3 regions of the Caldimonas brevitalea genome follow, and region 2 is predicted to be linked to each of the others. Evidence: predicted binding sites of a transcription regulator. Region 2 holds the regulator's gene; each other region holds the start of a gene.

Region 1 (9,639 bases), 1.3 Mb from region 2:
TTTCCATGGCAGGAAGTAGATCAGCGAAACGGCGCGCCCGATGTAGAGCCGGTCGACGCGGCGGGGCTTGTTAACACGACGGAACGCTGCCACATCAAAAGTCGGGGAACGCCCCCTCACCCGAAGATGCCGTGCAGAAACCACGGGCTGTTGCGGCCCTGCGCGCCGACGTCGCGCTCCTTGTAGACCCACAGCAGTCCGGCATGGGCGCTGAACATCACGTAGTAGTCGCGCGCCACCGCCGCCGTCTCGCCGGCCTCGGATCGATCGCGGTCCCACCAGCCCGCCTCCAGCCGGCAGGGGCCGGCAACGGTCTCGAGCACACCCTGGTACATCGGGCGCTGGCCCTGCATCGCCAGGCGCAGCGGCGTGGCCAGCAGCCAGGTCGGCTGCGGCAGCAGCGCCGGCAGGGCGACAACGGGCTTGCGCAGGCCGGCCTCGCCGGCCGGCTGCCAGGTCTGCACATGCTCGGGCCGGTGGTCGGCGCGCAACACCGGGCGCAACACCTTGTCGGCGCCCAACCGCGCCGACACCCGCTCGATCAGCTGCGTCACCGACTCGCCGCCCCGAGCCGGGTCCTGCAGCAGCGAAGCGCTCACCTCCTCCAGTGGCTCGACCTCATCGGCGCACAAGCGGATGTCGTCCACTGGCGCGGCGAGCGTCGTCTTGGCCAGGTGTTCCGACAGCAAACGCTCGAAATGCGAGGTCTCGCGCGTCAGGTCGGCGGTGCGGATCTGCAGTTCGTCGCGCTCGGGGGCGTCGCGGCCCCGATGGAAGTCGTAGTGCCACACGAAGGTGAAGCGGCGCACGCCAGCGTGGCGTGCCGCGAGCCAGCCGCTCATCTGCATCAACAACCGGCGTGCGCCGAACACCAGGGCCTGAGCGTCTTCGACGCGGCTGGGCAATTGCAAACGGGTCTCGAAGCGCTCGGGCAACACCAGCCATTCGAAGGCCTGCGGGCGCAAGCCGTAGGCCTGGTCGAGGGCTTCGAGCAGGGCCTTGCCGAAACGGCGGCTGAGCCCGCCGCGCGGCAAGCGCCGCACATCGCCCAAGGTCTTGCAGCCAAGACGCACGAGCGTGGCCTGCTCGCGAGCGAGCTCCGACACGGTGTGCAGCGGCAACCGGTCGAGCCGTTGGGTGAGCGGCATCGATCCGTCGCCGTCGTGCCAGCCCGCGCGGGCAAACGCCAGCGCCGCACGCGCCGTCGGTCCCCAGGCCACGGCCTCGCAGCCCAGTACCTGTGCTTCGGCGCACAAGCGCTCACGCAAGGCCGCCTCGCCACCGAACAGGCGCCGGCTGGCGGCGACCTCCAGCAGCACGGCCTCGTCGAGCACCGCGACACGGGGCGTGAACTGCAAGGCCCACCAGCCGACCGCCTGCTGCTGCGAGGCCGTCGCCGCGGCCCCGGCGCCGGCGTCAGTGCGCGGACTCGAGTTCGCTGCTGCGGACGGCGGGCAGAGAGTCAAGGCCACCCAGTACTGCATGGGCGGGCTCCAGACGACGGTGAACCGAAGGCCGCAGACGTGCTGCGACCACCGGCGCGAGTTGAGACGGAACCGAGGGCAGCACCAGCACCCCCTCGTGGCAGGGCCCGCGGCGCTTGAGCAGCCGCACCTGCAGCGACCAGGCGTCGCCGAGTTGCACCTGCAGGCGCAGCGGCGACGCCGACGCTTCGCGCTGCACGGCCGCGGGGCGCATCAAGAACACCAGCGTGTCCGATTGCGCCGCACAGGCCTGCAGGCGGCGCACCTGCTCCGGGCGCGCCTGCGGCAGCCAGGCGAGCACGGCGCCCAGGCCTTGCGCCTTGACGCCTTGCTCGGTCGCCCACAGCCGCTGCGCCGGCGTGTCGGCGCAAACGCGGATCAGGTGCTGCTCGGTGAGGCCCGCAGCGGCCCGCAGGCCTGGCAGGTAAGGAAGATGGGGCGCGCCGACCAGCCAGATCGGGCGATGCTCGGCGGCCAATCGGCCCAGCACCGGCATCAGCAAGCGCCATTCGCCCACACAGGGCTGGGCTTGCAGCAGTTCGACGACCACGCCCGCCGGCCACCCGCCGCCCGGCAGTTCACGGTCCAGATCGTCGTAACCGCTCGGCACCGTCCGCCGGGCGCTGCCGCCCAACTCGTCGCCCCGCCAGAGGGCGGCGGCCACCGACGGCGGCAGGCGGGGCGGGGCCGGGTCGGGGTCCGACGTGGGGGTCGAGGCTGAGGGAAGGAGGTCGGGCGTCATCGCGGATACCTGTTAATTTATACAGTATCCCATCCGCGCGCCGTTGTCGAGTGGAGTCGGTCACGCTTGGCAGCGGTGTCGAAGCTTGCGGCCGTGGGGCGCGCTTGAGTCGCCTCCGAAGACGCGAGGACCCACTTTCGCAGCAAGCCTCGGCTGCGAATGAAACGCCGATCAGCGTTCTCTACGACGCGTCGAGCTTCAAAGCCGAGTGCTTCACCACGTCGCGCCAACGAGCGATTTCGGTGTGCACGAAACGCCCGAACGCGTCGCCGTACAAGTCGGGTGAGTCCGTCCCGAGCGCCGTCCAGGCACTGCGCAGTTCCTGGGTGTTCAGCGCCTGACGCAAGGCCGCTTGCATGCGTGCGACCGTGTCATCGGGAACCTCGCCTGTCCCCCACAGCCCATACCAGGTCGAGACCCGATAAGCAGGCAAGCCCGCTTCCACGGTGGTGGGCAAATCAGGAAAGGCCGCAGCCCGTCTCTCGGCCGCGACCGCCAGCGGCCGTAACCGTCCGCTCTTGATATGGGGCGCCGACGATCCCAGCCCGTCGAACATCAGGTCCAGCTGCCCCCCGACCAGGTCCTGCAGCGCGGGGCCCGCGCCGCGGTAGGGGATGTGGGTCATGAAGGTCCGCGTCTGTTGCTTGAACAACTCGCCCGCAAGATGATGGCTGGTGCCGGTACCGGCCGAGCCGAAGTTCAGCTTCCCGGGCCGCCGGCGCACGTACTCGATGAGACCCTGCAGGTCGTTGACCGGCACGCGAGCGGGGTTGACGACGATCACCTGGGGCGGATGGGACACCAGCCCGATCGGTCGAAAGTCTGTCTCGATGTCGTAGCCGAGCTTGGCATACACGCTCGGTGCGATGGCATGGTGCACGGCGCCCAGCAAATAGGTATGGCCATCGGGTGCGGCCTTCGCCGCCACGGCCGCCCCCAGCGTGCCGCCGGCCCCGCCATGGTTCACCACCAGCACCTGCTGAGCGAGCTGCCGAGACAGGACGGCCGCCAGCGGCCGCGCATAGGCGTCCGTCCCGCCGCCAGCGGGAAAGGGAACCATCAAGGTCAACGGGTGGGTCGGCCACTCGGCGGCTGGTGCGCCCACAGCGGGCCAAGCCAAGGCGGACGAAGCTGCCGCAACTTTCAGAATCTGGCGGCGGGTCCACGCGCGGTGGGTGGTGCGATGGGTGGTGCGAGGGTCGAACGTCTGCATGCTGACACCTGTCGAACAAGAGGGGCATCTGCCTCTACAGCCTTGACGCCGCTACCGCCCCTTGCCCTTCTTGTCGTACTTCCGCCAATACTGGAACTCGTCTTCATGCACCTCGATGTCGAGCTCCGTCACCCGCATCTGCAGGCGTTCCTGCGCATCGGCGACCGCCTGGTTGTAGATGGAGGGCCCGACCTCCTCGAGGAAAAAGCCCAGTAGCGCACCGGCGGCGATGTTGCCGATCCGTTGCTCCATGTTCTCCTCAAAGTAGCGCTCGATCGAGGCGATGGCCTGCTGGCGTGCTTCCTTGGGCAGTTCGATGGTCATCCACGGTTCTCCTGGCAGGGGATCAAAGAGACGGCCACTCCGACAGCCCCGACGCGCAAGTGTCGCGCGCCGTGCCCTCGCCGTCGGTGGCCAGTATGGCCGCGATCGCCCTGCCCGCGCTACCGGCCCCACAGGGCACCGCGATTGCTCACAAGGCTTGCGCGCCTTCCCATGGCCGGCCAACGGTCCCCCGCCACCCTGGCCAACAACAGGTCTCGCCGAGACGGCGGGCGCCACTCTCCTTCCGGCACGCCGTGCCGGCGGTCTTAGGCGCCGTCCGACTCGGCGATGTTGCAGCCCATGAACAGCCGCCGTGTCGAATCAACACCCCTGTGGTCCCTGCGCCCGCGCGGCGGGTGGCGGCATGCGCTGCCCGGGCTGGTGCTCGTGCTCGGCTGCGGCCTCACCGCATGGGCTGCCCAGTTCGCCGGGCGTCTGGAGGAGCGTGAGGCACGGCGCGAACTGCAGGAGCATGCCCGCATCGTCGGGTCTACCGTCGAGCGGCGCATTGGCGGCTGGGCGGAGGTGCTGCACGGTGTGCGCGGCTTGTTCGCCGCCTCGCAAGTGGTGACCCGGCGCGAGTTCAGCGAATATTTCGAACAGCTGGAGTTGCGGAGGCGCTATCCCGGCTTTTTGTCACTGCAGTTCGTCCGCTACGTTCGCCACCAGGACAAGGCGGCGTTCGAAGCCTCGCTGCGCGCCGAGATACGCGAGCCGGGTCGCTACGGCGCAAATTTCGCCATCCACCCCGAAGGCGAGCGAGCCGACTATTACGTGACGCACTTCATCGAGCCCATTGCAGGCAACGAGAGGGCCCTCGGCTTCGACGCGGCACTCACGCCGCAGCGTCGCGAGGCACTGGAGCGCGCGCGTGACCGCGGCGAGCTGACCGGCTCGGGCCGCTTGCAGCTGGTGCAGTCGGGCAACAAGGTGGGCTATGTGTTGCGTCAGCCGGTGTACCGAGCGGGCATGCCTCGGCGCACGCTCGAGCAGCGGCGTGCGGCCTTCCTCGGCCTGAGCACCGTCGTGCTGAGCGTGGAGGACTTCATCATCTCGATGATGGGCCGGGAGCTGCTCGAGCGGGTCGACTTTCGTCTGCACGACGTCGGCTGGGCCGGTGAGGCCGTCGCGCCGCCATCGCCGCACAACCTGCTGTACGACTCCGCTGCCCAGGGGCCCCACGAGGTGGCCTCAGCGGGTGCGCTGTCACACGCGGCGACCGTGGCAGTGGGTGGACGCGTATGGCGATTCGAGTTCCGGCCCCGCTCGCACGGGCCCGGCACGGCGAGCGACACCAGCACCACGCTCGTCTTGGCGTGCGGCTTGCTGGTCAGCCTGCTCGTCTGGCAGCTGTTGCGACTCCAGTTGGCCGGGCGGGAACGCCTCGAAGCGCGGGTGGCACAACGGACGCAGGAACTAGCCCTGGCCAACGAGGCGTTGCGCGACAGCGAGCAGCGCCTCGAACTGGCGCTGGCCGGCGCCGACCTGGGCGTGTGGGACTGGCACATCGAAACCGGCGTGTTGCGGTGGAACGAGCGCTGGCTGGCCCTGCGCGGCTACACGGAGCCACCTGATTCACCCGACCTGGAGTGGTGGCGCGAATTGATCCACCCCGACGATCGGCCTGCGGTCTCGGCGGCACTGCAGGACCACCTGGAAGGCCGGCTCCCGTCCTACTCCGCCGAATACCGGGTGCGCACACAACAGGGCGGCTGGCTGTGGTTGCTCGACCGCGGCCGAGTGGTGGCACGCGATGTCGACGGCCGGCCTTTGCGCATCTCGGGCACCAACCTCGACATCAGCGAACGAAAGCGCGCGGAGGATGCCCGCGTCGCCGCCGATACCGCCCAGCGACTCGCGGCGGCCAAGGACGAGTTCATGGCGCGCATGAGCCATGAACTGCGCACGCCGCTCAACGCCATCCTCGGCTTCACCCAATTGCTCCAACGAGAGGCCGAAGCCCCCTTGGCGGAACGGCAGCGCGAGCGGGTGCGGCAGATCCGGCGTGCCGGAGAGTACCTGTTGGCGATGGTCACCGACCTGTTGGACCTGTCCGCCATCGAAGGCGGACATGTTCCTATCGTTCGGCAAGCCGTGTCGATCGCGCGCGCGACCGCCGAGGCGGTGGACATGGTGCGTCAGCAGGCCGAGGCCGAGGACGTGACGCTGGAGAACAAGGCCCAGCACAGCGAGGGCATGGTGGAGGCCGATCCGCTGCGCCTGCGCCAGGTGCTCGTGAACCTGCTGACCAATGCGATCAAGTACAACCAGCCGCGCGGCCATGTCACGCTCGACGCCGTCGCCCGCGCGGGCGAGTGGGGTTTGTCGGTGGTCGACACGGGCATCGGCCTCGCAGCCGAGCAGATCGACAAGTTGTTCCAGCCGTTCGAGCGGCTGGGCGCACACCGGCTGGGCATCCCCGGCACCGGCCTCGGGCTGGCCCTGTCGCAGCGGCTGACGACGATGATGGGCGGACGCATCACCGTGACAAGCGACGTGGGGGTCGGTTCCTGCTTCACGCTGTGGTTGCCGAACGCCGGCGCGACCGCGACCCGCCCGGCCGCTTCACCGCCTCGCGGGCCCGACGTCGTCCAGCCCGCGGAGCCGGCCCCGCTGACGGTCCTCTATGCCGAAGACGACGAGGTCAACGTGCTGGTGGTCGAGGGCATGCTGGCCCTGCGGCCTGGGGTTCGGCTGCTGGTGGCACGCTCCGGGATGGAGGCGCTGGAGACCGCGCGCCGCGAGCGGCCCGATCTGATGTTGATCGACATGCAGTTGGGTGACATGCATGGCATCGAGCTGCGGGCCCGCTTGGCGGCCCTGCCGGAATGCGCCGAGGTGCCGTGCATCGGACTGTCGAGCGACGCCTTGCCCTCGCAAGTGCGCGCTGCGCGCGACGCCGGTTTTGCCGAGTACCTGACCAAACCGGTGCAGTTGCAGGACCTGCTGCGCGTGATCGACCGGCGCGCGCTCGCCGTGGCGCGCGGCATATCTTCCGTGACAAGGCCTTGATCCAACGCGGAACAAGTGCAAAGCGTGTCACGCGCTGCGTCCGCGCTTGCAAGAGACCCACGGCCTGACCAGAATGCCGCTGCCCGGACGGGCATGTTGCTAGGACACTTGCCTTCTGAGTCCATGAACGATTTCACCGTGCTCGTGCTTCCCGGGGCCTATGCATCGAGCGTCACCTTGACGCTCGACGTGCTGGCCGCCGCTGCGGCGATGGCCGTCCATGTCGGCGTCGCCCCGCCTCGCTGGCGCGTCTATGGCACGCAGGCAGGCGACATCCACCTCCCGCACGGCCTCACGCTGCGCTCGCGGCCACTGCCGCTGCGCGCGCGCCCCGATCGCTCGGTCTGGGTGGTGCCCGGACTCGGCGTCGAGCGGCCGGAGGCCGCGTTGTCACGCCTGGCAGAGCCGGACGCGCAACGTGCCATCCGTGCGTTGCGTGCCCAGGTGCGCGGCGGTGGCATGGTCGGCGCGTCCTGCTCGGCGGTCTACCTGCTGCAGGCCGCCGACCTGCTGGCCGGTCGCAAGGCCACCATCTCCTGGTGGCTGGCGCCGCAATTGCAGCGGCTCGAACCGCGCTGTCAGGTGCAAGCCGACCGGGTCGTCGTCGCCGATGGCCTGGTGGTCACGGCCGGTGCCGCACTGGCTCACAGCGATCTGATGTTGCACCTGTTGCGCGACCGCTGTGGTGCGGCCCTGGCGGACGCGGTGTCACGCGTCCTGCTGCTCGATGCACGTCAGACACAAGCGCCCTTCGTGATGCCGTCCCTGCTGGGCGGCGGCCATGAACTGGTCGCGACCTTGGTGGCTCGGATCGAGCGGTCGCTTCCGAAAACGCCGAGCGTGGCGCAGTTGGCTGCCGAGTGCGGTGTCTCAGAGCGCACGCTGTCGCGCCACGTCAGGGCCGCGACCGGGCGCAGCCCGCTGGCGCTGGTGCAAAGCGTGAGACTGAGCAAGGCGCGGCTGCTGCTCGAAGGCAGCATGCTGTCGGTCGAGCAGGTCGCCGAGCGGGTCGGCTATGCCGATGCAGGTGCACTGCGTCGGCTGATGCGCAAGCTGGTCGGTGCAACACCGCGGCAGATCCGGCCGGCAGCGAACGGGTTGTCGAAACGAAGCTGACGCCACGGCAGCAACGTCATGTCAGCCTGCCACCGGTCTGATGCCACGCACGACATCAGACCGGAGACCACCGACTGACCGGCACCACGCACCCTCCGGCGTGAGGCCGTCGGCGCGGTTCACAACCGCTTCACGCCGGGCAGGCGTCCGACGTATTTGCCGTCGACATACAGCGCACCGTCGGCGCCATCGGCGTGAAACTCGACCCGCGGCAGGGGGTGTGGCTCCTCCACCACCGCCGCGTTCGCGGCATGCGCACGAACCGGGTGCAGCCGCTCGGACAGTCGCAGCATCAAGCCACCGACCGACAGCAGCAAGGCGGCCAGGGGCCGCCGCAGCGCCCGCATGGCCAGGGTGTCGGGCCGCAGTGCGGCCGCATCTTTGGGAACAGGACTCGTCGACAACATGATCGAAAGCTCCTAGAAGGCAGCCCCGCCACCTCTGTGACGGGCCGCCGGGTTCAGCAGTTGGGCGGATGCAGGCGGTTCAACTCACGGTGCAGTTCGCGCTTCGCCTGCTGGCGTGGGGCATGGCCACGGGGCGCGTGCACGCCGGCGCGTCGTGATCGGCATGCGATCACCAGCGGGTTGCGCGGCTTCAGGCCGGAGATGACGAGGGCAGCGGGGGTACGGTTCTTTTGCATGGAGGGCTCCTGAGGGGTTCGACAACAAATTCAAGAAAAACAAACGGCCCGGCGGTTGACACCTGCCGGGCCGTCGGATGCTTCAGAAAAGCAAACGGCCCGGTGAACACCGGGCCGTCGAGAAGCGAGCGTCGCAGTGCTGCTGCGGCTCAGCCTCCTGGCGCCCCGGATGGGGTCGGTTCGTGATTCGGACGTCGCTTGGCTGTGACACACAACACCACCTTCGCAACGGCTCCACGGGCCGGACGCTGCAGGGCAGCGACGGCATAGCGCGAACCGGTCGGGGACGACACGTTCAGCGCATGAGTGGAGAGATGGAAGGAGGACACAGCGAGCTCCGAATCAAAAAGGTGGCGGGCGGGCTTCATCGTGAGAGACAACTGGCGGGACCTTTTGGTCACATCGCGGATACACACGACTTGCTTTGCATCATAAAAAGATTTCGTGAATAAGCAACACCGGGATTCCGTAGGACGAGGTGAGCCGTGCGAATTGCGCGACAGCGTGCACGACAGCGATGGGCCAGCAGCGACGGTGTTGGCACAGAGGGTCCGCGTCGATGGCATCAACCCTCAGGGGGCCGGACCACCTTCCACGTCGAAGGCATGCGCGTGCGGCCCCCATGCTGGGGATGGAACACGTCGCTGAGTCGCTCTAGGATGAAGGCTCGGGCCAGCGCATCCGCACGCGGGCCCGTTTCCCGTTTCCATCACACAAGGTTTTCAATCCACTCCTCGGGGGGGGCTTCGATGAGCAAGATTTATTTGGTCCGACATGGTCTGGTCGATTACCAGTCGCTCGGCTTGTCGGCGCAAGGTCGCGCATTCGCCGAACGGCTGCCGTCGCTGCTGCCGCCGGACGTCGACTTCCTGGCCACCGATGTCGAGCCGCGTTGCCAGGAGACCATCGGCCCACTGGCGCGCCATCTCCGCTTGACGCCGAAAACCTATGCCAAGGAAACCTTCGCCGCCGGCCTGCCGCTGATGGACGCCGCGGAGGCCAAGGTGGCGGTCATCTGCTATCGCATCGAAAGCGTCAACCCTTTGCTGCTGCGTCTGGGCTTCCCGCCCTTCACCCAGGCCGACCGCGACACTTCTTACGAGAA
Region 2 (9,639 bases):
CGCGAAGGGATGCGAGGGCCCGGGCGCACCATAGAACCCGGGCTGGAAGCTGCTCCCCGGGTGGGGCCCGGCCGCCGGTCGAGGCGGCATGAAACCTCCGGCGTTGGGATGGAAGGCACCGTGGCCGAAGGATGATGGCTGACCGGCGTATTGCGGGCCTGCAGCGAATGGCGATGGCCGAAAAGCGCCGGGAAAGGGATGGAACTGCGGCGGACGGGTATAGGCCCCCTGCTGGAATGCCATGCCCGGGTGCTGTGTGTAGGTCACGTGCTGCGGCGGCCGGAACCCACCTTGCGGTGCGCCGAACGGCGTATGGCCCGCATAGGCGGGCTGAAAGCCCGCGCCCTGTTGCGGGCGCCATCCCGCCGCCCCTTGGAAGCTGGCGAGCGCCGGCATGTTGAGCGCGGCGGCCAGGTTGTTCAACAGGCCTTGCCCCATCTGCGCCGCGAGCATCGCGGGGCGTTGCAGCAGCGCGCCCAGCGCGGCCCGTGGCGGCAGGTTGGCGGTGCCAGCCGCCAGCGACGAAGGGCGACGCGCCATGCCGGCCAAGCCCGTTTGCTGCGCCATCCGCGACGCCTCGCGGCCCAACTGCTGCAGGGTGCCCGGCGCCTGCGACGCGACCTGCCCGGCGAGACGGCCCAAGGTATTGGCGGCGATCTTGATGCTCATGGTGGTTCACGCGGATAAGAGGGTGCCGTCAAGGTAGGGCCGGGTGCCGGAGCCGGGCGCGCAGGCATGCGAAGTGACGTGAGCCTGCGCGAAGGTACAGGAAGCGTGGCAGGCGTTCAAAGAGAGCGCTGCAACGGGGTCAGAAACTCCAGAATTTGGGCATACGCGCACCTGGAACGTGATGGATGGGCAAGGCGCTTGTTCGGCGCCGCTCACTCGCTACGCGTCCGAATCCGAATCGTTGGCGTATTGCGGGGCGCCGGTGATCACCCGGTTGTGCGACACCTGACCTGTCGTGGGATGCTGCCAACCGGGGAAGCGTTGGCCATGCGTGCCGCGCAGATCGCTGTTGCGACCGACTTCGGACGCGTAGTCGTCGCAATCGCCGCACGACAGCTTGCTGACGCCGATGGGACTGGGGACGGACTGCGCCAACAAGGCGGTTTCGCCATGGACGACACCGCGCCCGGCCGGCGGCATCGTCAAATTCACGGCATTGATCGGCTTGGGTTCCTCGCGCGTGCCGAACACGTTGTGCAACGCCTGCTTCAGGCGTGCGCCGCCGCGTTCGTCGTCGTTGCCGTCGTAGGTCGAGCGCAGCTTGCGCAAATCTTTGGCCAAGCGGTCTTGCGCGCCCAGATTGCCGTGGTGCGAACGCCGCGGCAGCCCGCTATCGGGTGCCAGATAGGCCGCGGTCTCAGCCGAAGAAGTGCGCCCGACCACCACATCGCGAACCAATTTCAACCGCGCCAGATCGTCTGCGTGTTGCTGGGCATCCTGGGTGTTGTGGGCGATGGCCAGCCGGTAGTTCTTGCTGACATTGTTCTGCTGCAAGCCCACCGCGGTGACGACCGGATTGGGCCGCTCCCCATTCGCCATCTCGGCGGTGTACGAATGGGTCAGCCGGGCCAGGCTGTCCATCCGCCGATTGATCAGCCGCGGTTCGGTCTGCGCTGGGGGGGGCCGTCGGCGTGGACGATTGCGGTGCGAGTCCTTCGAGCCTGCCCCGCTGGCGCGAAGTCGAGGAAGAGGAAGAGGTGTTGCCTGTGTTCGACGTCTGCCGTGTGTTGCCAGCATTGGAAGACGAACTGCTGACGTGGTGACGGTTGGAGTGGTTGCGAATTTCCGGCATCGGAAAGCTCCTTTGTGCGCCATGCAGCGCGTAGAGCCACCTCTACCGCCCCGCTGCAATCGAGTCGATTCCAGTGTGCGGGGACGTTTTTCATCCGCCTCGACGAGAGGCGAAGTGGGCGCGGAAAAAGCGAAGCCGCGGGCAGGCTTCGTCTCGATACGCCGAAACGGGAGTCACCACCCGGCGCTGAACCACCAGGACTTGCGATGTCTGCGGGAAGAAAGCGGGCACACCGACTGGCTTTGAGCCCCCCCGCCGGTGGTCGCCCTGGGGCCAAGTTGGGCCCGCTGTGGAAGGGCGCGTTGGAAGACGAAGCGGTCTTACCCGTCAGCGATAAGGCGTTGGCATCGAACCAGCGGGCCGCGCGTTTATCGGCGCGGGCCCGCTGTTGCGCCCTTAATGAGCCACCACCAGGCGGCAGGGGGGGCGGTTCGGTTCCGCAGCACGCTCGAGCGCGGCCAAGCGCTCCAGCTCGCGGCACACCTCGACGAAAGAGCCGCTGAGCATCGTGCGGCGGTGATCGCTCGGGTCTTGCACCACCCGCAAGTGCCGCACCGGGGCCGGGCCCAATGCCGGCACGCGCACCGTGGGCGCGGCGCCGCCGGCCTGCAGGTGCACCCGCACTTCCCAGCGGCCGCCCTTGCCGGCGATCAAGCTGACGCGCAGATCGGCTTCGCTGTCGTCCCAGTGGGCCACCCACGGCCGCACGACAAACACCATGCTGCGGGCCCGGCGCGCCACCCGCTGCAAATCACGCAGCTGAGCCGGACGGAATTCGGGCAGCCAGACCGCCAGCACGCCGTCCTTGCCTTGGCGCAGCCAGGCCAACGCCAGGGCCAGGGTATCGGGGCGGCCGGTTTCGCTCGACGACGCTGCTGCATCGCTGCCCCCGGTCGCCGGTGTATGCCTCGCGACCAACGGCATGGCCGCCGTCACCGCCGTATCGGCGGCTGCCGATGGCACGAGAGGCGACGCCGGCCCCGTTGCGCACGCGCTGTCCGCTCCGTGCACCGCCGGCGCCTTGCTGCCGCCCTCCGAGGTGTCGAAAGCCGCATCCGGCGGTTGCCCGATCAGCGCGTGGCGGCGACCCTGCGCGGCGGCTTCGCTCAGCACCGGGTTCAGCAAGGCCAGCTCCGGACGGCCGGGTTGTGGTGCCAGCACCTCGATCACGCCCGCCGCCGGCCAGCCGCCCGCAGGCAACACGGCGTCGAGGGAGGGAAAGCCAGTCGGGGTGGCAGCACTGGCCTGGTTGGCCGCGCGCCAGTCACGCAAGCTCGGCCCAACCGGCAGGCCCAGCTGTTCGACCAGCCGTGTCCACCACGAGGTGGCGCCGGTGCGGGGCGCAGCGTCGAACGCCGCAGGGGAGGAGGGCTGGGCCGGGCGGTGAAGCTCCGGCTTCGGTGCGGTCGAGGGGGTGGCCGGGGATGCCGGCGAGTGCGGGTGGGCAGGGGTCATGTCCGTCTCCGAAAATCAAGAAGCTATGCAATGACGTTCGGCAGGATTGAGGGTGAAAGTCGACAGCCTTCGAGGGGTCGCGCTTTCGGCCTGCTGCACGGGGCTCGCGAACCAGGGTTCGCGAAACGCCCGCCACCCGTGCAGCGGCTGAGAAGGGGGTGGTTGCGTCGTCGGGTGATGCGTGATGGGTGTGATGGGTTGACAGATGAGCGGCTGGTGCTGAGGTGGTGCGGGTGGTTGCCGTGACGGGCCTCAAGACCGCGCCGCACCTCGTGCACTGCCGCCCGGACGGCTGCGGAGATGCGCCGCATCAGCGCCCGGGTCGTCGGTGTGGGCCTGGCCATAGAGCAGCTTGCGCTGTGCGGTGTAGTGCCACCAGGGCGCTGCGGGCGCCCCCCGCATGAAGTCGACGGCGGCCATGAAGCTGTCGAGCACGCACGGGTCGTGGCGGTGCCCGGTCTTGGCACACAGTTCCTGGTAGAGCACGAAGGCGTCGCGCCCGACGAGGTCGCGTGGCGCATGCACGCCGATCAGCTGCAAATCGGCAGCGAGTGCGGGGCCGATGTTGGGCACCAGCTCGAGCGCAGCCGTTGCATGCAGGCAGTCGGTATGGCGCAAGGCTTTCATCGACGAGGCCTCGATCATCGGCTCACATCAGCAGCGTGTTGCGGATCAGCCCGACCGCGATGCCTTCGAGCTCGAAATCCTGGCCGGGCTCGACCACGATGGTCTTGAACTCGGGGTTTTCGGCGATCAGCTCGATCGACTGGCGTGTCTTGCGGAAGCGCTTGACGGTGACATCGTCGCCCAAACGGGCCACGACGATCTGGCCGTTCTTGGCCTCCTTGGCCTTTTGCACCGCGAGCAGATCGCCGTCGAGGATGCCCGCATCGCGCATGCTCATGCCGCGCACCTTCAGCAGGTAGTCGGGCTGCCGCGCGAACATGCTGGCGCCCACGTGGTAGGTCTGCTCGATGTGCTCTTGCGCGAGGATGGGGCTGCCGGCTGCGACCCGGCCCACCAGCGGCAGTGCGAGCTGCGCGAGGCCTGGCAGCGGCAGCATCGCCTGCTGGCCCTGGTAGAGGCGGCGCGATTCGTTGACCGAGCGCAATGTGTCAGACTTCAAGCGGATGCCGCGCGAGGTGCCGCCCACCAGCTCGATGACACCTTTGCGGGCCAGCGCCTGCAGATGCTCCTCTGCTGCATTGGCCGAACGAAAGCCCAGCTCGGCCGCGATCTCAGCGCGCGTCGGCGGGGCGCCGGTCTGCTCGATCGACTGGCGGATCAGCTCCAGAATCTGCTGCTGACGGGCGGTGAGCTTGGGGCTTTCTGGCAGAAGGGGGTCCACGGGCGCCTCGCGTTCAAGGTGATGTTCATGCTGCCCGCGCGGCTAGGGCGCTGGCCGACGCCGGCATCGGCGGCTGCCAGGACGACTACTGTTTGGGCATCCAGTAGCTGTATTTTTATCCAGGCCGAGAAAAAATGCAAAGCCGTTCGCAATCAAGCACCGTCGTCCTCGGCACCGGGGGCACCATTGCCGGCACCGCCGCCACGCGCGGCGACCACATCGGCTACCAGGCGGCGCAACTCGGCGTCGGGGCGCTGCTGGGTGGCGTGCCGGGGCTGTCGGAGGTGGCGCTCGAGAGCGAGCAGGTGGCTCAAGTCGACAGCAAGGACATGGAGCCGGCCGTCTGGCAGGCCCTGGCCCGGCGGGTGGCGCACCACCTCGGTCGACCCGAGGTCAGCGGTGTGGTGATCACCCACGGGACCGACACCCTCGAGGAAACCGCCTATCTGCTGCAGCGGGTGCTGGCACCGGCCAAACCGGTCGTGCTGACCGCGGCGATGCGGCCGGCGACGGCCTTGCACCCGGACGGCCCTCAGAATTTGCTGGATGCCGTGCACCTGGCGCGTGAACCCGGCGTGCAAGGGGTGGTGGCCGTGCTCGCCGGCCAGGTGTACAGCGGCCTGGAGGTGCGCAAGCAACACACCTACCGGCTCGACGCCTTCGGGGCGGGCGATGCCGGGCCGCTGGCCTTACTCGAAGCCGGCCGGCTGCACACGCTGCGGCCCTGGCCGGCCGGCGTGCCGCTCGGTCTGGACGTGATCGATGTCGACCCGGCGCTGTGGCCGCGCGTCGAACTCGTGAGCAGCCATAGCGGTGCCGACGGCAGCCTGGTGGCGGCGCTGCAGCAGATGGGCGTGGCGGGGGTGGTCGTGGTGGGCACCGGCAATGGCACGGTGCATCAGCGGCTGGAAGCTGCGCTGCTGGCGGCGCAGGCCGCGGGCATGAAGGTCTGGCGCAGCACGCGCTGCGCCGAGGGTCGCGTGCTCGGCAAGCCGGACGATGTCTTGCCCGCTGCCGGCACGCTCACGCCTTATCAGGCCCGGGTGGAGCTGCTGCTGCAGCTCCTCGCCGAGCGGAAGGGTCTCAGACCAGGCTGAGGCGCACTTCGATGTTGTTGCGGGTGGCGTTGGAATACGGGCAGACCTTGTGCGCGGTCTCGACCAGTGCCTGGGCTGCTTCGCGCTCCATGCCGGGCAGCGACACGGCGAGGTCGACTTCCAGGCCGTAACCGGCTGCGATCGGGCCGATGCCGACCTTGGCCGTCACCGACGCATCGGCCGGCAGGGCCTTCTTCTGCTGGCCCGCGACGACCTTCATCGCGCTCAGGAAACAAGCCGAGTAGCCGGCGGCGAACAACTGCTCCGGGTTGGTGGCTGCACCACCGGCGCCGCCCAGCTCTTTCGGGGTGCCCAGCTTGACGTCCAGCACGCCGTCGGCGGTGGCGGCACGGCCATCACGGCCCCCGGTGGCGGTGGCTTCGGTCTTGTACAGCACTTTGTCGAGTTTCATGCGAGGCTCCTTGAGCAGTGAGGGAAGCGTGAATGTAAAGAGTGCTATTAAATAGCACGCAATGTATCCGGTGACCGATGGCAGCGGTGATGGCTCATGCCGCTTCCACCTTGTGGGTGGCCGGGTCGGAACCCGGCGCATCGGACACCGCTTGAGGCGCGAGACGGCGCCTCAAGTCGTGCAGCCGACGGCGCAGATCGTGCAATTCGTCGGCGCTGCATTGGGCCGCGCCGGAGACCTGGCGCGGCACTGAGATGGCCGACTGGCGCAACGCCTGCCCGGCCGGCGTGAGACTGACCACCACGCGCCGTTCGTCTTCTTTGGCACGGGTGCGGGTCAGCCACCCGCTGCTTTCCATCCGCTTGAGCAAAGGCGTCAGCGTTCCGGAATCGAGAAACAGTCGTTCGCCCAGGGCGCCAACGGTGAGGTGGTCTTGCTCCCACAACACCAGCATCACCAGGTACTGGGGATAGGTGAGGCCCAGCGCGTCGAGCAGCGGCTTGTAGAGCTTGGTCATCGCCAGCGAGGTCGAATACAAGGCGAAGCAGAGCTGGTTGTCGAGCTGCAGCAACGCACGGTCGCCGGCCGACAGGGGGGTCGGGGCTGGTGAGGACGATGGAGCTTGCGACATGGGTTCTATTCTAGCTCTCAATTCAATTGAGTGCAATTTAATTGTGCGGGGAAAGGAAAACGGGATGGCGCATCCGTGTTCCGGCGAGGCCGCATCGCTTGCAGGCCCGCCGCTTGCAGCAGTTGACGAAGCCCGGAGACATTCCGGCGAGCCCACGAGGCGCAGCGTCCGCGGGGAGGGCTTTTTTGCGGCGTTTGCGCTGCTCGCCTTCCTGACCCGCTCGGCGAGATGCACGGGATCGGGAGACGCCATGTCCCTCTCTGACCTGATTCAAAGCCACGTCGACGCCATCGTTGACGAGTGGGCGGAATTCGCCAAAACGAATTTGCCGACGGCGCGCGAGTTGGCACCAGAGGAACTGCGTGACCACGCCAAGTTGCTGCTGCAGCACGTCGCGTCCGACATCCGGGCACCGCAGAGCGACAGCGAACAGCACGAAAAGTCGCGCGGCAACCGCCCCAGCAATGCGCCCGAGCTCACGGCGACGGCCAGGGCAGACGCGGAGCAGCGCTTCCGGCAAGGCTTCACGCTGAAGGAGGTGGTGGCGGAGTACCGCGCCCTGAGAGCCAGTGTCGTGCGCCGGTGGTTCGATCAGCTCGAGACGGCCGACCTCGACACGCTCGCCGAGTTGATCCGGTTCAACGAAGCCATCGACCAGGCCATCAGCGAGTCGCTCGCTTGGTACGTGGACCGCGTCGAGGAGTCTCGAGACCTGATGTTGGGTGTCCTGGGACACGATTTGCGCAATCCCCTGGGCGCAGCTGGCAACTCCGTCCACTACCTGTTGGTCACCGATGGATTGACGGGCACCCAAACCAAGGCCGTGGTCCGCATCCAGTCGAGCGTGGACCGCATGCGCAAGATGGTCGACGACCTGCTCGACTTCACCCGAACGCGACTGGGATTGAGCCTGGCCCTCGCGCCCAGACGCGCGAACCTGGGTCAGGTCTGCCGCGAGACGGTGGATGAGTTGCGCGCGTTCCACCCGGATCGCACCTTGCAGATGGATTGCTCCGGCGATCTGAGCGGCGAATGGGACGTGTCCCGGATCGGCCAGTTGGTGTCCAACCTTGTGGCCAATGCGATGCAGCACGGCCGCCCCGACACGCCGGTGTCGGTCAGCCTGCGCGGCGAGGGCGGCGAGATCAGCCTGAAAGTGCACAACGAGGGGCCACCGATCGCCCCGCAAGCGCAGCGCACGCTGTTCGACCCGCTGATGCGCCCGCTGGTGCAGGAGGCGGAGCGTCGCGAGGGGTCCTCGGGGCTCGGGCTGGGGCTCTATATCGTGCGCGAGATCTCGCTGGCGCACGGGGGAGAGATACAAGTGGCGTCCTCCGAACGCGACGGCACCACCTTCACGGTACGCCTGCCGCGCCAGCCGCCTTCCACGCCGGCGTGACCAGGGCCGGCGAGCGTTCGATCTTTCGTAGTCGCCGGCACCGCGCCGCCCGGCTTCAGGCGCCGAGTTGCTCGATCTGCTCCGACAGTTCGAGCCAACGCTCTTCGAGCGTCTCCACCTCGTCGCCGATCGCCTTCAGGCGGCGGCCGTGTTCGGCCAGTTGCGCCGGCGTCAGGCTGCCGCCGGCCAAGGCTTCTTCCAGCCCCGCCTTCTCGGTGCCGAGCGCCGCCAGCCGCTGGTCGATGCCGGCCAGTTCCTTCTTGAGCGGCTTGGCCTGTTCGGCCAGCCGCTGGCGCGCCTGAGCCTGGGCCTTGCGTTCGTCGCGGCGGTTGGCTCCACCGGCTTCCGCTGACGTATTGGGCGACGCGGTGGCAGGCGCGGAAGCCGAAGCGGCCTCGCGTTGCTGCTTGGCCTGGTCGAGCAGCCAGCGCTGGTAGTCGTCGAGGTCACCGTCGAAGGGCGCGATGCCGCCGCGGCTGACCAGCCAGAACTCGTCGCACACCTCGCGCAGCAAGGCGCGGTCGTGGCTCACCAGCATCACGCTGCCGTCGAACTCGTTGAGCGCCAGGCTGAGCGCCTCGCGGGTGGCGAGGTCGAGGTGGTTGGTCGGTTCGTCGAGCAGCAGCAGGTTGGGGCGCTGCCACACCAGCATCGCCAGCACCAAACGCGCCTTCTCGCCGCCGCTCATCGTGCCGACCGGCTGGTACGCCATCTCGGCGACGAAGCGGAAGCTGCCGAGGAAGTCGCGCAGCTCCTGCTCGCGCGCCTGCGGGCTCACCTCTTTCGCGAGCCGGATCATGTGGTCCAGCGGCGAGTCGTCCGGCCGCAGCACGTCCATCTCCTGCTGCGCGAAGTAGCCGATCGCCAGGCCCTTGCCCTCGGTGATCTGCCCGCCCAACGGCGGCAGCGCCCGGGCGATGGTCTTCACCAGCGTCGACTTGCCCTGGCCGTTGGCGCCCAGGATGCCGATGCGCTGGCCGGCCAGCACCGAGCGGTGGACGTTGCGCACGATCACCGTCTCGCTGGCCTCGCCTCGGTAGCCGCAGCTGACGTCCTTGAGCGAGAGCATCGGGTTGGGCAGGCTCTCGGGCTCGCGGAACTCGAAGCTGAAATCGGCCGCGGTTAGCACCGGCGCGAGCTTTTCCATGCGCTCCAGTGCCTTGACGCGGCTTTGCGCCTGCTTGGCCTTGGTGGCCTTGGCCTTGAAGCGGTCGATGAAACGCGTCAGCTGTTGGATGCGGTCCTGCTGGCGCTCGAAGGCGGATTGCTGCTGCATCAGCCGCTCGGCCCGCATGGCCTCGAAGGCACTGTAGTTGCCGCTGTAGCGTGTCAGTTGCGCGTTGTCGAGGTGCAGCGTGACGCGGGTGATGGCGTCGAGAAACTCGCGGTCGTGGCTGATCACGAGCATGGTGCCCTCGAAGCGCTTGAGCCAGCTTTCCAGCCACACCAGCGCATCGAGGTCCAGGTGGTTGGTCGGCTCGTCCAGCAGCAGCAGA
Region 3 (9,639 bases), 1.6 Mb from region 2:
GCGCTTCGGTCCGTTGGAACCAGTTTCATTGCGGTCACGGATTCGGGTGTACGCTCATGCAACTTCTTGGACGGTTGAGATTTGGGATGCCTCACACCACTTCGACGCTGCCACCCTGGTCGGTGCCTGTTGATCTGCTGTATCGGTTCGTGGCCCTCATCGGCACACGAGGTGCGGATGACCTGCGCGGCTCCGTTCGGGCTGTGACGTCGGGCCGGTGGCGCAAGGCTTCTGTCCATCCGATGGTTGTGTTGCGAGACCTGCGATGAGCCATCCACAGCAGCTCGGCAAATACCTGATCACGGGGCTCGTGGGCGAGGGCGCGATGGGCATCGTCTATCGCGGACTCGATCCGGTGATCAAGCGCACGGTCGCGATCAAGATGCTGCGGCAGCGCCTGATCGAACAGGGCGCCGCCGGCGCGTCGCTCGCCGCGCGCTTCCGCAACGAGGCCCAGGCCGCGGGGCGCTTGATGCACTCCGGCATCGTCGCGGTGCACGACTATGGTGAAGATGCTCTCGGACCGTATATCGTGATGGAGTACGTCGAAGGAGCGACGCTGCGCGACCATCTGCGACAGCAGCGGCGCTTCGACGATGCCGAGATCGTCGGGCTGATGGGACAGTTGCTCGACGCCTTGCACTACGCCCACGAACAGGGCGTGTGGCACCGCGACATCAAGCCGGCCAATCTGATCCTCACGCCCGCCGGGCGGTTGAAGGTGGCCGACTTCGGGATTGCCCGCATCGAGACGGTCGGCCTGACGCAGGTGAGTTCGTCGATCGGCACGCCCGGGCACATGGCGCCCGAGCAGTACACCGGCGACCAGGTGGACCGTCGTGCCGATATCTTCGCCTGCGGTGTCCTGCTCTATCAGTTGTTGACCGCGCGCTCGCCCTTCGGCGGCAGCAACGAGAACGTGATGTTCCAGACCCTCAACAGCGATCCGATGCCGCCGTCGAGGGTCAGCAGTGCCGAGCGACCGGGTTGGTTCGATGCGCTGGTCGCGACGGCGATGGCCAAGCGGCCCGAGGACCGCTATCCCACCGCGCTGCTGTTCAAGCAAGCCTTGCTCAGCCGTGGGCGCGCCGTGCTCGACATCGAGATGCCGGTGACGCAGGTGCCGCCACCGCCGCCCCGCTTTGTCGCGACGCCTGCGAATGAAACGGCGGAGCCCGGCAGTGCACACCCGAGCAGCGCGTCCGGCAGCCGCTGGAACCCCGACACCCTGTCGCGTTTCGAGAGCGAGCTGGCCTTGATGCTGGGCCCGCTGGCGCGCGTGCTGGTGCGGCGCGCCGCCAAGGAGTCGACCGACGTGGCGTCGCTGCGCACGCGGCTGGCCGCTGAACTGACCACCGCAGGTGAACGTGACAGCTTCTTGCGCCGCACCGAAGGCACGCCGGTGGCGGCGGGCGGCACCTTCGGCAGTCAAGGCAGTGGCGGCGCGACGCGGCGTCACGACGACACCCTGATCGGCGAAAACGTGGTGCGGCGTGCGGAGCGGGCGCTTGCGCACCATGTCGGCCCGATCGCCCGGGTGCTGACGGCGCAGGCCGCGGCCCAAGCCCAGTCGCGCCAGGACTTCTTCGCGCGCCTGCTGGATCACGTCGAAACGGATGCGGGCCGCCATCAGTTGCGACAGGCGCTGCAGCAACTGGGGTCCTGAGGCCGGGTAAGGGCGTGCCGGTCGGCCGGCCGTCGCCCTGCAGGTGCCGGCGCCTGCGCGGCCGTGCTCGCCGCTGTCCCCGACGACCATCTGCCTGAACGGCGCAGGGATACCGTGCGCCGCCGGCGAACCTGCTTCTATACTGTATATATATACAGTTCGTATGCCATGTTCGCCTTCGCCCACCGTCCATCGCCGCCGTCTTCTTCTTCTGGTGCTGCACCTGCAGTGCCGGCGGCGCCTGCGCAGCCGCGGTTGTCGATCGAGGCCTTGCAGGACCAGTTGGGCCCGGCGATGTGGCGCGGCGACCACCTGGCCGGCAGCGGTGAGCCGACGCTGCCGACCGGCCACGCCGCGCTGGACCGGGAACTGCCGGGCGGCGGATGGCCGAGCCGGTCGTTGACGGAAGTGCTGATCACACCCGGGGCGGCCTGCGAATGGCGGCTGCTCGGGCCGGGTCTGCCGGCCTGGCTGCACCCGGGTCGCGTCCTGGTGCTGGTCGGTGCGCCCGCCGTCCCCCGTCTGCAGCCTTTTGCCGCCGGCCTGCAAGCGACCGGGCTCGACAGCCGCCAGCTGCTGTGGCTGCGCGAGCTGGCACCGACCGAAGCTTTGTGGGCCGCCGAGCAGGCGCTGCATTGCCGCGATAGCGCAGCCGTGCTGGCCTGGCTGCCTGTGGCGCGCCCCGAAGCACTGCGCCGGCTGCACGCGCACGCCCAGCTCGCCCAGGTGCCCTTGTTCGTGTTCCGCCCCGCGCGCGCGCAGCAGCAGGCTTCGGCGGCACCGCTGCGCTTGCGGGTCGAACCGGCAACGTCGCCGTGCACGTTGTCGGTGCGCTTGCTGAAGCGGCGCGGGCCGTCGCGGCCGGACCCGATCGAGCTGCCGGCCCTGCCGCCCGGGTTGGCACCGGTGGTGGCGGTCAAGCTGCGCGCCGCGCTGTCCCGGCGCATGCCGCCCGTCGTGGCCGCGGTCGGCCCCGCGGGGGGCGCCAGCCCGCCGGCCCACTCCCCCGCACCGTCCCGTGAGGTGTCGTCCGATGCCGTATTGGTTGGCCCTCGTTTGCCCGCCGTCAGCGAGCCGGCCTGAGCCGCTGCCGCCGGGCTCCGCACCGCTTGGGCGTGGCCTTGGCGAGTCGCAGCAGCAGGCGCTCGGGTGGTGGGCGCTGCAGTTCACACCGCGCGTGTGCCACGTCGATGAGGCGGTGTTGATGGAGGTGCAGTCAAGCCTGCGCCTGTTCGGTGGGGCGCGCGCCTTGTGCGAGCGTGTCATGCGCGAAGCGGTCGAGCTCGGTGCGAGCCAGGTGGGGCGGGGGCCGACCGCGCTCGCGGCATTGGCCTTCGCCCGCACGGTGCCGGGGACCCGCCCCACGCGGGGGCCAGCGGCGCACAGTTGGGCCGAACGCCTGGACACCTTGCCGCTCGGTGCCTTGACCGCCGCGGCCTTGCACGAGCCGCTGCTCGCACGTCTGGGCTGTCGCACGCTGGGCCAGCTGCGCGCCTTGCCGCGTACCGGGCTGGCGCGCCGTTGCGGCGCGGCGCTGCTGGAAGCGCTCGACCAGGCCTATGGCGTGCGACCCGAGCGCTGGGACTGGCTGCGGCTGCCCGAGGTGTTCGACACCCGGTTGGAACTGCCCGGGCGCGTCGAAGAGGCGGGCGCACTGATGTTCGGCGCGCGCCGTCTGGTGCTGCAGATGTGCGGCTGGCTCGCGGCCCGGCATGCTGGCGTGCGGCATTTCGTGCTGGGCTGGCGTCACGACTTCCATCGGCCGGGCACGGACGACGCCGGCGAGCTGGTGGTGCGCACCGCCGAGATCACGCGCCAGCCCGAGCACTTGTGCCGCCTGCTCGGCGAACTGTTGTCGCGGGTGCAGCTCGACGGGCCGGTCGGCGAATTGAGTTTGCGCGCGGACACGGTCGAGCCGCTGGCACCGCACAGCGCGGCGCTGGCGCTCGAGGCCGGTGCCGCGGCGCCGCGCGACGGGGAGTCGCTGGCGCAACTGGTCGAGCGGCTGACGGCGCGCCTTGGGGCCGAGCGGGTGGTGCGGCCGCAGCTCGTGTCCGACCACCGGCCGGAGTCGATGCAGCACTGGCGCGCTGCGGCCACTGGCGAGGCGCCGCGACCGCTGCCCGCAGGCGCGCTGCCGTCGCCTTTGCCGGGCTGGCTGCTGTGTTGCCCCGAGCCGCTGGCCGTGCGGCGCGATCTGCCGCAGCACGGCGGCGCGCTGCAGCTGCTGGCCGGTCCCCATCGTGTCGACGCCGGCTGGTGGGAGGTCGAGGCTGGGCCGGGCGCCGTGGCGCGCGACTACTACATTGCGGCTGATCAGCGCGGCAGCCTGCTGTGGATCTACCGCGAGCGCGTTTCGGCCGCAGCCGATGCGGGCGCCGCGGGCTGGTTTCTGCACGGCGTGTTCGGGTGAGGGCGGCACATGCGAGAGTCGCACCTGTTGCCGCGCTACGCCGAGCTGCACTGTCTCAGCAACTTCAGCTTCCAGCGTGGCGCCTCGCATCCGGGCGAGCTGGTCGAGCGGGCAGCGGCGCTCGGATACGACGCGCTGGCGCTGACCGATGAATGCTCGTTGGCCGGGGTCGTGCGCGCCTACCAGAGCCTGCTCGACCTGCAGCGCGAAGCGCGCGAACAAGGCCGTCCGCCGCCGACGCTGCAATTGCTCACCGGCAGCGAGTTCGCCGTGTCGGGCGACTCGCCTTTTCGCCTGGTGGTGCTGGCCTGCAACCGCAACGGCTACGGCAACCTGAGCGAGTTCATCACGCGCTTGCGGCGCGCGAGCCCGAAGGGGCACTACAAGCTGGAGTGGTCGCAACTGCTGCCCTCGCGGTTGCACGACACGGTGGTGCTGCTGGTGCCCGAGCGCAGCGCCAGCTTCGACACGGTCCACGCGCAGGCGCGCTGGTTCCAGCGGCAATTCGACGGCCGCGCCTGGCTCGCCGTCGAGCTGCTGCTGCAGGCCGACGACACCGCCTGGTTGCACAAGCTGCGCGAGGTGAGCCGCCTCACCGGCCTGCCGCTGGTGGCGGCGGGCGACGTGCACCTGCATGTGCGCTCACGCAAGCCGTTGCAGGACGTGCTGACCGCGATACGCCTCGGGCGGCCGGTGCGCGAGTGCGGCACGGCGCTGCAGCCCAATGCCGAGCGGCATCTGCGCACGCGGCTGCGGCTGGCACAGGTTTACCCGCCAGATTTGCTGGCCGCCACGCAAGACGTCGCGGCGCGCTGCAGCTTCAGCCTCGGAGAACTGCGCTACGAATACCCCGAGGAGGTGGTACCGCCCGGGCAGACGGCCGCATCGTACTTGCGGCAGGTGACGGACGAGGGGGTGCGCCGACGCTTTCCGGACGGCCTGCCCGACAAGGTGCGGGCCGCGATCGAGAAAGAGCTGGCGCTGATCGGCGAGAAGGGCTACGAGAAATACTTCCTGACGGTCTACGACATCGTCAACCATGCGCGCTCGCAAGGCATCCTGTGCCAGGGGCGCGGCTCGGCGGCTAATTCGGCGGTGTGCTACTGCCTGGGCATCACCGAGATCGACCCGGCCCGCAACGAACTGCTGTTCGAACGCTTCATCAGCCGCGAACGCGACGAGCCGCCCGACATCGACGTCGACTTCGAGCACCAGCGGCGCGAGGAGGTGATCCAGTACCTCTATCGCAAATACGGGCGCGAACGCACGGCGCTCACCGCGACCGTCATCTGCTACCGCTCGCGCAGCGCGATACGCGATGTCGGCAAGGCGCTCGGCTTCGACGAGGCCCACATCGACCGGCTGGCCAAGGACCACCACTGGTGGGACAGCCCCGACGTGATGGCCGAACGGCTGGCTGTGCTGGGCCTGTCGCCGGACGACCGGCGGGTGCAACAGTGGATCGCGCTGACGCGCCAGCTCAAGGGCTTCCCGCGCCACCTGAGCCAGCACACCGGCGGCTTCGTGATCGCACGCGGCAAGTTGAGCCGGATCGTGCCGATCGAAAACGCCGCGATGGCCGACCGCTCGGTGATCGAATGGGACAAGGACGACCTCGACACGCTGGGCCTGATGAAGGTGGACGTGCTGGCTTTGGGCATGTTGAGCGTGCTGCGTCGCGCGCTCGACTTCATCGGGCAACGGCGCGGTGCGCTGTTCCGCCTGCAGGACATCCCCGATCACGACGCGCCGACCTACGAGATGATTTGCCGCGCCGACACGGTAGGCGTGTTCCAGATCGAGAGCCGCGCCCAGCAGAGCATGCTGCCGCGCTTGAAGCCGCGCGAGTTCTACGACCTGGTGGTGGAAGTCGCGATCGTCCGCCCCGGCCCGATCCAGGGCGGCATGGTGCACCCCTATTTGAAGCGGCGCGAGAAAGACGAACAACGGCGGCGCGCCGGACTGCCGCGGCCCCCATTGGAGTCGGCGCAACTGGAAGAGGCGCTCGGCCGCACGCTGGGCGTGCCGATCTTCCAGGAGCAGGTGATGCAGCTGTGCATCTTGTGCGCCGGCTTCACGCCCGGCGAAGCCGACCGGCTGCGCCGCGCGATGGCGGCCTGGAAGCGGCACGGCGACGTGATGCCGTTCCAGGACAAGATCCTGAACGGCATGACCGAACGCGGCTACAAGCGCGAGTTCGCGGAGCAGATCTTCGAGCAGATCAAGGGGTTCGGCGAATACGGCTTTCCCGAGAGCCACGCCGCCTCGTTTGCGCTGCTGGCCTATGCGAGCAGCTGGATCAAATGCCATGAGCCCGCGGCCTTTCTCGCGGCCCTGCTCAACTCACAACCGATGGGGTTTTACTCGGCGAGCCAGCTGGTGCAGGACGCGCGTCGGCATGACGTGCAGGTGCTGCCGGTCGACGTGCAGCACAGCGACCACGATTGCACGCTCGAAGGGCTGCAGGGCGGCCCGGCGCCGTCGCCGCTCGGGCCGGTGCGCCTGGGCCTGCGGCTGGTGGGTGGCTTGTCGGAGGCCGCGGCGCGACGCATCGAGCAGGCACGCCGACAAGCACCCTTCGAAGATGTGCAGGACCTGGCCCGGCGCGCCTCGCTCGACCCGCACGAGCTGAAGCGGCTGGCCGGTGCCGACGCGCTGGCCAGCCTCGCCGGCCATCGGCGCCAACAGGTCTGGCAGGCGGCGGCCTGGTTGCCCGCACCGGCCTTGCTCGACGACGCGCCGGTGGTCGAAGCGCCGCTGGCGCTGTCGGCCGCGCCCGAAGGCGAAGAAATCGTGTTCGACCATGCCGCGCTCAAGCTCAGCCTGCGGCGCCATCCGCTCGCCTTGCTGCGTCCGGCGCTGGCGTCGCGCCGGCTGATGAGCGCGGCCCAGCTGCAGGCGCTGGCCGACCGGCGGCTCGCGCGCGCCTGCGGCATCGTCACGATGCGCCAGCAGCCCGGCACCGCCAACGGCACGGTGTTCGTCTCACTCGAAGACGAAACCGGGTCGGTCAACGTGATCGTCTGGCCGCGGCTGCGCGAGCGTTATCGCACGGCGCTGCTGCACGCGCGTTTGCTCGCGGTGTACGGCGTGTGGCAGCAGCAGGACGCCGTCACGCACCTGATCGCGCAGCACCTCGAAGACCTGACGCCACTGCTGGGCCGGCTCGCGACCGAGAGTCGCGATTTCCATTGAGAGGGGTGCGCGGGTAGGCCGCGGCCGGGTCAGCTCGGCTGACCGCTCGACGGCTGGTCCCAGGGATCGTAGGTGCCGACGTTCCAGAGCCGGCCTTCGAGGTCGCGGCAGGTGAAGCCGCGCCCGCCGTATTCCTCGTCCTTGATCTCGACGACGATCTGGGCGCCGGCCGCTTTGGCCCGCTGATAGACCTGGTCGGCATCGGCGACGACGAGGTAGGGGCTCTGCGTCTCGACGCCGCCGACCTGGTCGGGCATGTTGACCAGGTCGCCGTACTCCGATTCGTTGTCCGCCGACGCCAGCATGATCATGCCGTTGCCGAAGACCAGTTGCGCATGGGCGATGTCGCCCGTTTCGTTCGGCACCACCAGCAGGCGTTCGAAGCCGAACGCCTCGCAGAGCCAGTCGATCGCGGCCGGCGCATTGCGGTAGCGCAGGCAGGGGATGATGGTGGCCCGGGTGTTCTTGGCTGTCTCGTTCATGTGCGTTGTCCTAAGTGAAACCGTCGTGCTCGCACGCTGCCGTGGAAACGAAGGACAGCAGCATAAAAGCTCGTCCGTCGCCGCGGAAGTCGAAGTGTTGCAGAGTGATGGGGAAAGCAGTGGGACAATGCCCCTCATGACGTCCATGCTCACCCTAGTCCGCCCCGACGACTGGCATTTGCACGTGCGTGACGGCGCACCGATGGCGGCCGTGGTCGCCGACACGGCGCGCCAGTTCGGTCGCGCCATCATCATGCCCAATCTGCGCCCGCCGGTCACCACCGCGGCGCAGGCGGTGGCCTACCGCGACCGCATCCTGGCGGCGCTGCCGCCGGGCAGCGAGTTCCAGCCGCTGATGACGCTGTACCTGACCGACAACCTGCCGCCCGACGAGATCGAGCGTGCCAAACAGGCGGGCGTGGTGGCTGTCAAGCTCTACCCGGCGGGCGCCACCACCAACAGCGACGCCGGCGTGACCGATCTGCGCAAGACCTACCGCACGCTCGAGGCCTTGCAGCGCCACGGCCTGCCGCTGCTGGTGCACGGCGAGGTGACCGACCCGCAGATCGACGTGTTCGACCGCGAGCAGGTCTTCATCGACACCCAGCTGGCGCCACTGCGGCGCGACTTCCCGGGCCTGAAAATCGTCTTCGAGCACATCACCACCAAGGAAGCGGCGCAGTACGTGCAGGAAGCCGATGCGGGGCTGGGCGCGACCATCACCGCGCACCATCTGCTCTACAACCGCAACGCCATCTTCACCGGTGGCATCCGCCCGCACTACTACTGCTTGCCAGTGCTCAAGCGCGAAGAACACCGCCTTGCGCTGGTGGCGGCCGCCACCTCGGGCAATCCGAAGTTCTTCCTCGGCACCGACAGCGCGCCGCACCCGTCGCATCTGAAGGAGCACGCGAGCGGCTGTGCCGGTTGCTACACCGCGCATGCCGCCCTCGAGTTGTACGCCGAGGCCTTCGAGGCGGCCGGCGCGCTCGACAAGCTGGAGGGTTTCGCCAGCTTCCATGGCGCCGACTTCTACGGCCTGCCGCGCAACCAGGGTCACGTCACCTTGCGCCGGGAAAGCTGGACCGTGCCCGAAACGCTGCCGTTCGGCGAGGCGCAACTCAAGCCGCTGCGGGCGGGCGAGAGCCTGGCGTGGCGGGTGGTCACGCCGCAAGCGCAGGCCTGAGCACCGCTGGCGTCGAAGGCGCATGCGCGCAACCGTCGCGCCACCGCTGAGCAGGGCGGGGCTCCACGACGCCCTGGCCGCGATCGACTGGTCGCGACCCTGGCTCGATCCTTACCGAGTGCGCGGCCAGCGGGTGGCCGGACGCATCCAGGCGGGTGCGAGCGTCGCAAAAGCGCTCAACGCCGAAGCGCTCCACGGCCCGGTGCCGAGCTTGGCTGCCGGCCCGCTTCAGTTCGTGCCTCAGGCCGACCTGCCGGCGGGCATCCCCTACGAGGCCCACATCGCCGCCACCGCGCGCGTGCCGACGCGCGACAACCTGCACGACTTCTTCAACGGTCTGGTGTGGTGGAGCGAGCCGGGCCTGAAGCGGCGCCTGAATGAACTGCAGGCCGCGCAGATCGCGCGCGCAGGTGGCGTCGGCGCTCACCGTGGTGCGGTGCGTGATGCGCTGACGCTGTTCGACGAGAACGCTGCGCTGATGAGCGCCCCGGCCGACGTGTGCGAACTGCTGCGGCAGCGGCGCTGGCACCCACTGTTCGTCGAGCGTCGTGACGTGTGGCGTCGGGTGCGGCTGCGCTTGTTCGGCCACGCGCTGCTGGAGAAGCTGGTGACGCCACGCAAGGCGATCACCGCACATGTGTTCCTGTCGCCGCCCGACACCTCGCCCCACCTCGACGCCGAGTTGCTGGCGGCCAAA

The links. Region 2 encodes LexA, which represses DNA repair genes until DNA is damaged. Its sites were predicted from a motif close to ACTGTATNNNNATACAGT; they were not measured.
Region 1: the regulator LexA is predicted to act here: its motif matches at 2,235-2,252, upstream of imuA (translesion DNA synthesis-associated protein ImuA).
Region 3: the regulator LexA is predicted to act here: its motif matches at 1,808-1,825, upstream of imuA (translesion DNA synthesis-associated protein ImuA).

The regions. Positions count from the first base shown of each region.
Region 1 covers NZ_CP011371.1:4,226,475-4,236,113, forward strand. The annotation lists gene AAW51_RS17610 (Y-family DNA polymerase) at 117-1,484, opposite strand; gene imuA (translesion DNA synthesis-associated protein ImuA) at 1,417-2,226, opposite strand; gene AAW51_RS17620 (Bug family tripartite tricarboxylate transporter substrate binding protein) at 2,408-3,439, opposite strand; gene AAW51_RS17625 (DUF2164 domain-containing protein) at 3,491-3,763, opposite strand; gene AAW51_RS28310 (CHASE domain-containing protein) at 4,064-6,775, shown strand; gene AAW51_RS17635 (GlxA family transcriptional regulator) at 6,899-7,891, shown strand; gene AAW51_RS17640 (hypothetical protein) at 8,011-8,298, opposite strand; gene AAW51_RS17645 (hypothetical protein) at 8,352-8,534, opposite strand; gene AAW51_RS17650 (histidine phosphatase family protein) at 9,284-9,639, shown strand, end outside.
Region 2 covers NZ_CP011371.1:2,878,530-2,888,168, forward strand. The annotation lists gene AAW51_RS29925 (hypothetical protein) at 1-669, opposite strand, end outside; gene AAW51_RS12785 (hypothetical protein) at 889-1,590, opposite strand; gene AAW51_RS12790 (hypothetical protein) at 2,198-3,256, opposite strand; gene AAW51_RS12795 (helix-hairpin-helix domain-containing protein) at 3,509-3,883, opposite strand; gene lexA (transcriptional repressor LexA) at 3,906-4,592, opposite strand; gene AAW51_RS12805 (asparaginase) at 4,739-5,701, shown strand; gene AAW51_RS12810 (organic hydroperoxide resistance protein) at 5,688-6,113, opposite strand; gene AAW51_RS12815 (MarR family winged helix-turn-helix transcriptional regulator) at 6,208-6,744, opposite strand; gene AAW51_RS12820 (sensor histidine kinase) at 6,809-8,143, shown strand; gene AAW51_RS12825 (ABC-F family ATP-binding cassette domain-containing protein) at 8,199-9,639, opposite strand, start outside.
Region 3 covers NZ_CP011371.1:1,285,321-1,294,959, forward strand. The annotation lists gene AAW51_RS05710 (serine/threonine-protein kinase) at 266-1,666, shown strand; gene imuA (translesion DNA synthesis-associated protein ImuA) at 1,835-2,749, shown strand; gene AAW51_RS05720 (Y-family DNA polymerase) at 2,700-4,079, shown strand; gene AAW51_RS05725 (error-prone DNA polymerase) at 4,089-7,274, shown strand; gene AAW51_RS05730 (VOC family protein) at 7,304-7,756, opposite strand; gene pyrC (dihydroorotase) at 7,893-8,942, shown strand; gene AAW51_RS05740 (DUF3025 domain-containing protein) at 8,965-9,639, shown strand, end outside.